2 regions of the Shewanella sp. 10N.286.52.C2 genome follow, and region 1 is predicted to be linked to the other one. Evidence: riboswitches for the same ligand, from Rfam matches in the RefSeq annotation. Region 1 holds a riboswitch; the other holds the start of a gene.
The links. Region 1 has a riboswitch for lysine ahead of BCU94_RS16505 (Na+/H+ antiporter NhaC family protein). Riboswitches for the same ligand answer to the same signal wherever they lie in the genome.
Positions count from the first base shown of each region.

Region 2: linked by a shared signal. The riboswitch ahead of lysC (lysine-sensitive aspartokinase 3) and the one ahead of BCU94_RS16505 (Na+/H+ antiporter NhaC family protein) in region 1 are both predicted to bind lysine.

Region 1 is NZ_MCTV01000049.1:9,346-12,775, forward strand. It holds gene BCU94_RS16500 (FAD-binding protein) at 1-841, shown strand, start outside; lysine riboswitch at 1,239-1,459, shown strand; gene BCU94_RS16505 (Na+/H+ antiporter NhaC family protein) at 1,537-3,093, shown strand.
Region 2 is NZ_MCTV01000001.1:124,001-127,430, forward strand. It holds gene BCU94_RS00485 (succinylglutamate desuccinylase/aspartoacylase family protein) at 1-155, opposite strand, end outside; gene lysC (lysine-sensitive aspartokinase 3) at 173-1,522, opposite strand; lysine riboswitch at 1,771-1,947, opposite strand; gene BCU94_RS00495 (DUF3293 domain-containing protein) at 2,365-2,802, opposite strand.

The sequences.
Region 1 (3,430 bases):
TGGTGGTGATGTGCATGTGTTAGTTGCTGGTAGTGATTGCGCTGCAGCAGTTACCGCAGCGCAAGCATTAACAGGCGTAAGCAAGGTATTAGTTGCTGATAATGCTGTGTATCAAGCGCAACTAGCAGAAAACCTTTCACAGTTAGTGGTTAACCTTGCAGGTGATTACGAACATATTATTTCTGCGGCTAGCAGTGTCGGTAAAGATACCCTGCCACGAGTCGCGGCGTTATTAGATGTGGCGCAAATTTCTGAAGTGATTGAAGTTGTAAGCCCAGATACCTTCGTGCGTCCTGTTTATGCCGGCTCGGCATTAGCGACAGTGCAAAGTTTAGATGCGGTTAAAGTGCTAACAGTACGAACCAGTGCTTTTGATGCCGCAACCAATGACGGCAGTGCAGAAGCGGTTATGGTTGATTTTGTTGCCACAGCAGCGGCAGAATTTGTTTCGCAAACATTAACTGAATCAGAGCGTCCTGAGCTTGGCAGTGCTGGGGTGATTGTTTCCGGCGGCCGCGGTATGGGCAGTGGTGAGAACTTTGCTATTTTAGAAGCGCTTGCTGATAAATTAACTGCTGCTGTTGGTGCTTCGCGCGCAGCTGTTGATGCTGGCTTTGTACCGAATGATTTACAAGTAGGTCAAACTGGTAAAATTGTCGCACCTGATCTGTATATTGCTGTAGGTATCTCAGGGGCTATTCAGCATCTTGCTGGTATGAAAGACTCTAAAGTCATTGTGGCAATCAACAAAGATCCTGAAGCGCCGATTTTCCAGGTTGCAGATTATGGTCTGGAAGCTGATTTGTTTGAAGCGATCCCTGAGCTAACTAATTTGCTATAGTCCTTAATTAGAGCCCTAAATAAGAGTCCTAAATAATGCTCTTTATAATAGGATTATGGCTTACGCTAGTTTTTTAGTGAGTTAATATCCACTAATAAAAAACGGCACTAAAAGGCTTTTACCGAGAGGTAAAAGCCTTTTTTAATGTTCCGTAGATAGTTGCTGCCAATTTATACTAATGCGTTGTTATTTGCGGTGCTGTTCTATCAGTGAGCAAAAATTACCACTGCGTTAAATATGAACCCTTGCTAATAAAAGGTTACACTGGTGCTGCGTCAATGTGCGCGGTTTTAGTTGTGATGTTATATATTACAAGATAATCAAGTTTTATCTGGCAATGATGCTACTGCTTATGTTTGTATGATGGGGTGTTGATATACAGAGCCTTTCTGTTGTTAGCATAAGTAGAGGTGCATTAAGTATCAGTACGGGTGAGTTGGGTGATGCCAATAACTTATTCGGAAAGGATTTAGTGCCGAAGTAAATGGATTCTATCAAAACCATTTATTGGGGCAGTTACCGAAAGGGACTGCACTGTCATGGTAATTTCTATCCGAAAGGGTAGAAGAATATATATCGACAACGATATTGATATTACTGTGGAGTGCTACTGAAAAGAATTTCGTTTACGTATTCAACGTAAACTTGCCTTATCAGTTATTCTCCATTCGTACTCAACGAAGAAATTATAAGAAATGATGATAACAAGTTACGCCGATTCGGCTCTCTCGCTTTTGCCACCAGTAGTGGCTATTTTGCTCGCAGTATTAACTCGCCGAGTCTTACTTTCATTGGGCTTAGGTATTATCACCGGGGTGTTTTTACTCGGTGATTTTTCAGTTAGCGCTGCAGCCTCAAATTTACTGACTACCGTCACGGGTCTAGTTTGGGATGATGGCGCGCTCAATTCATGGAACCTACAAATTTTAGGTTTCTTGGTGATTTTGGGCATGATCACGGCATTAATCACGGTAAGTGGTTCAGCTCGCGCCTTTGCTGATTGGGCTCATCAACGTATTCGCAATAAACGTGATGCCAAGTTGATGACTATCTTCCTTGGTGTTGTAGTGTTTATTGATGACTACTTTAACAGTATTGTGGTGGGATCTATTGCACGTCCAATCACCGACCGTTACCACATTTCACGGGCTAAATTAGCCTACTTATTGGATTCAACAGCGGCACCAATTTGTGTTATCTCGCCTGTTTCAAGCTGGGGGGCGTACATTATCGCCCTGATCGGCGGGATTTTAACGGCTCATGGCTTTGCTGATACAGGGCATTTAAGTGTGTTCCTGCAAATGATCCCAATGAACTTTTATGCCATTTTTGCATTATTATTATTGGTGTGTGTGGCGTTATTTGGTTTAGATATTGGCCCAATGCGTAAGCATGAACAAAATGCCCAAAAGGGTGAGTTGTTCGACGAATCTAAAGGCTTACCACCAGGAGCCACAGCCGATTTACCAGAAGCGGAAACCGGTAAAATCATTGGCTTATTCTTACCTATATTAGTGTTAGTTGCGGCAACCTTCTATTTCATGGTGGCGTCAGGCGCTGATGCATTATCAGCTAATGATTTACCTTTTAGCATTTTAGGAGCATTTGAAAATACTGAAGTGAGCTCGTCACTATTTTACGGTTCACTGGTGGGGTTAGCGGTCACCTTAGTATTAACTGTGAAGCAAAAAATTGCTCTGCCTATGGTGTTCACTGGCATCAAACTTGGCGCTAAATCAATGCTACCTGCCATTTATATTTTGTTATTTGCTTGGACGATTTCAACGGTTATTGGCAACCTTGAAACCGGTAAATACATGGCCAGTTTAGCCACAGGCAATATTCCATTTGCGATGCTACCTGCAGTATTATTTTTATTAGCAGGCCTAACCGCATTTGCAACCGGCACCAGCTGGGGTACCTTCGGTATCATGTTGCCAATTGCAGCTGATATGGCGATGGGCAGTGATAGCACTATGATGTTACCTATGCTTGCAGCCGTGTTATCTGGTGCAGTATTTGGCGATCATTGTTCACCGATTTCAGATACCACTATCTTGTCGTCAACGGGGGCGAGTTGTCACCATATCGATCACGTAATGACGCAATTACCTTATGCGTTAATCGTGGCGGTCATTAGTATTATTGGCTACGGTGTATTAGGTTTTACCGCGTCAGTGGCCATGGGCTTGGTCACCTGTAGTGTGCTATTTGTATTAAGCGTTATTGGACTGAAGTTGATCACTAAATAGCGTAAGCTAACTCGGTTTGATTTAAGCTTATCGCGAACTTTAGATATAGCTAACTTGTATGAAAATGCCGCTCAGATGAGCGGCATTTTTTATGTTTTAAAATCAAGGCTGCATAATAAAGTGGTATATATAAGCTAAATATCTAAGTCGAATCACTAGAGTGAACCTCAAAGGTTTAAGCTCACATGTTTTGTTTATGCAGCAGTTATTGTTAGCGAAGAGAAGCAGCGATTAGCACTGTGAGTGAATGACTGTTTCTGCCAATGGTGAGTGCAAGGGTTAGCAATTATAGGGATTAACAGGTACTGCTAATCAGCGTACTCGGATCTAGGTGAAA
Region 2 (3,430 bases), on a different contig from region 1:
TGAATATAAACACTGGGCGCGGCGTCATCTGAGCCTTTAAAGCTAAACAGTGGCGCCGTTAACGCTTGGCCTGTGGCAAGCTCTCCCACTTCAACCCGAGACATGGTGGCTGAATAATCGTTAGCCTGTTCTGTAATTGAATTCACTGATGTCATACCTGCCACGTTAGCTATTATTCAAATAAGTTTTGGTGCAGAGAGTTAACCACATCTGCGGCTTCAGATTCAGCGACGAGAACACATAAGTTATGTGGGCTAGCCCCTTGGCAAATCATGCGCACATTATGCTGTTCAAGTACCCCAAAAACTCGGCTGCAAATACCTGCTGTTGACGCTATTTGATTACCAATAATCGCCACTAAAGCTAATTTATCTTCCACTCTTACACGGCAATTTTGTGATAGTTCTTGCAGTAATGACTCGCTTAATAACCCCTGCCCGCTGGAGTCAGAACCGGTTTTATCAAGCGTTAGTGACACATTAACTTCTGAGGTGGTAATCAAATCAACTGAAATTTTATGCTTAGCAAGCGTGGCAAAGGTGTGCGCTAAAAAGCCCTGAGCATGGAGCATTTGTAAGCTATGCAGGTTTAATAAAGTTTGATCGCGTCTTAGAGCCACAGCTCGATAAACCGGGGCATCTTCTACTTGATGACGGATCCAAGTTCCACCTTGTTCAGGTGCTTTACTGGAACCAACAAACACCTGAATTTGTTGACGCACGGCCGGTAAAATCGTCGCAGGGTGTAATACTTTAGCGCCAAAGGTAGCCATCTCAGCCGCTTCATTAAAGCTAATTTCAGCGATAGGTCTCGCATTAGGCGCTAAACGTGGGTCAGTGGTATAAATTCCGGCCACATCAGTCCAAATCTCTACCGCATCTGCTTTTAAGGCTTCAGCTAATAACGCAGCTGAATAATCACTGCCGCCACGGCCTAAGGTGGTGGTGTTGCCTGCTTCATCAGCGCCAATAAAACCTTGAGTCACGATCACTTGCTGAGCCAATAACGGCTGTAAATGCTCAGCGCCTAGGAGCGCAATTTGCTCAATTTGCGGCTCTGCTTTACCAAAATGGCTATCGGTTCTTAATACTTGGCGCACATCAAATGAACTTGATGGCGTGCCTTTTTGGCGAATAACCGCAGAGAACAATAATGATGAACATTGCTCACCCATGGATAACAGCTCATCAATGATGGCTTTGCTTCTATCGAGCACTAACTTATCACTAAGCACTGCCATTCTGCTTAATAGCTTATCAATCGTAGCAGCTACATCTTGTGGACGCGCCAGCTTATCAACAATGTCATATTGAATTTTAGCAATTTGAGTGACTAAACTTAAGCGGCGTTGGTCGTTCACATTGGCTTGAGTTAACTCAACCAGTAAATTAGTGACACCGCTAGAAGCACTAACAACAACGACGCGGGTATTGGCATTGGCTAAAATAATGTCCGCACAGCGGTTCATGGCGTCAAAATCAGCAACTGAGGTGCCACCGAACTTAGCAACAACTAAACTCATGCTGATACCTCCACGACATTCGCAGACGAACTTTTACTAGACAAAGTTTTAGTAGACAAAGTTTTAGCAGACAAACTTTGACTAAACATACTTTCAGTAGACATGGACTGAGTAGACATAAACTGAGTACACAGTATTGGAACAACTTGAAATTTAATACGTAAAAACATGATTACACTCCGAACTTACTTCGTTCGAAGAGCCTGGTGCAGTGATAACGCACCCTTAAAGAAGGGAAACAGCAATCTTTCACCAGAAGCTCTCCACCAAAAAATAGGTGACAATCGCTAGGATTCAACCTAAACGACCGATACCGAATGCCAACCAAACATACCAGTACCTCGGCGCTAATCTCCCTCATAAGCTGTCATAGGAATTGGTTTTCCTCGAACTTACTACCTAGCTAACGCTCCTCTTCTGTTTCTTCCCACAGGAAGAGCATGAAAATACCAATAAATAACAACTCAAGTCAATTGGGATATGCCATAAAGTCGTCAAATAACACAATACGTAAATAGAGACACTGAGCTCAAAATAGTATCATGTAAGCTGTTATTTATAATTTGAAACAAAAAAGTGATATAAAACAATAGTGATTAAAAAATAAAAAGTAATAACCTCAATGTAAATTCGAGGTTATTGAGTTAAAACCTTCAACTAAACTGCACAATTAAGCTTCAATATTAACAATCAAGTTTCAACAGTATATAAATAGCCATTGCCCTAATAAAAATATAAAAATAACAATAAAAAAAGGCACTTAACTAAGTACCTATAGAAGGAGTTACTGATATTAAACATCCTCGATAACTGATACAAATGTCACTTAATCGCCGATCATGTTATTCATCGTGCAAATCAGGTAATTCATTAACTAAAACCGTTCGTGGGCCAAACTCGCCAATTAACACTTCCTTGTCAGGTGCTTCACCACAGGCAAGTAATGACAACACCCCATTATCAACATAGTAAATAGCGAGCTGTTTAAACTCTCGGCCTAACGCTAACGCTTGGTCTTTTTCTATAAAGACTGCCCAACTTTTTTCCATATGAGATAAGTCTGGCGCCGCGCCAATTAAGCAACGATAGGGGCTTTTAAATTGCTGAATTTTCCGTTGAAGTCGCCTATCTAACAAACGGTTTTGACACGGATTCAATTGGCTGCCTAAGGGATTATGGGCGGTGACAATGGCGAAGGGGACAGCGTAAGAAAGGCGCTGAGTAAGTAGAAATTGGGTCCCTTGATACTTAAACCAAAGGTTATCTATTGAATTATTCATCATTTATTTTTCTCAATTAAGACCAATTCAGTGTAGCAAACCAAGACTTGGACCAACACCCTGTGTGATGTAAGTCACAAGAACAATAATTATATTTGACTTAAAAATCATAAGCTTACACCAAAAAGCATTTTTGTAACAAATCTTCCCCGTAAATTTGTTAACATTTCATTTGTTAACAAATGCCTAAAACGAGTACAATATCTCACACTAGCTAGATTTTGCTACATAACGCTAAGTTGTGACACAAGCGACTACATTTACTGAAATTAAATCTTGGTAAAGTGTTCAAGCTTTTAAAATGTGTTCTACATTTTAAAAGACTGAATATAAATGTAGGACAAAATTAGGTTGCGAAGGAACTTTAATCAGCAATTTAATCTCTTAGTTTATATGAATCATCGGTTTTACAGATATTTTGACAGGTTGTGAGCTTACTCAAGCTCAGCATACGATCTGAATATTGATTTTTTATGATCAAAATTTACGTCACGTATAACTCTTTTATAGAAGTGCGATAAATATTAGTGCCTTAAACTGGTTTATATATTGTAGTTAGTCATGAAGCGTGTTTTGTTCAGGGCAGACATAGATAAACACCTATCGTGAATTTATAAATTATCGGCGT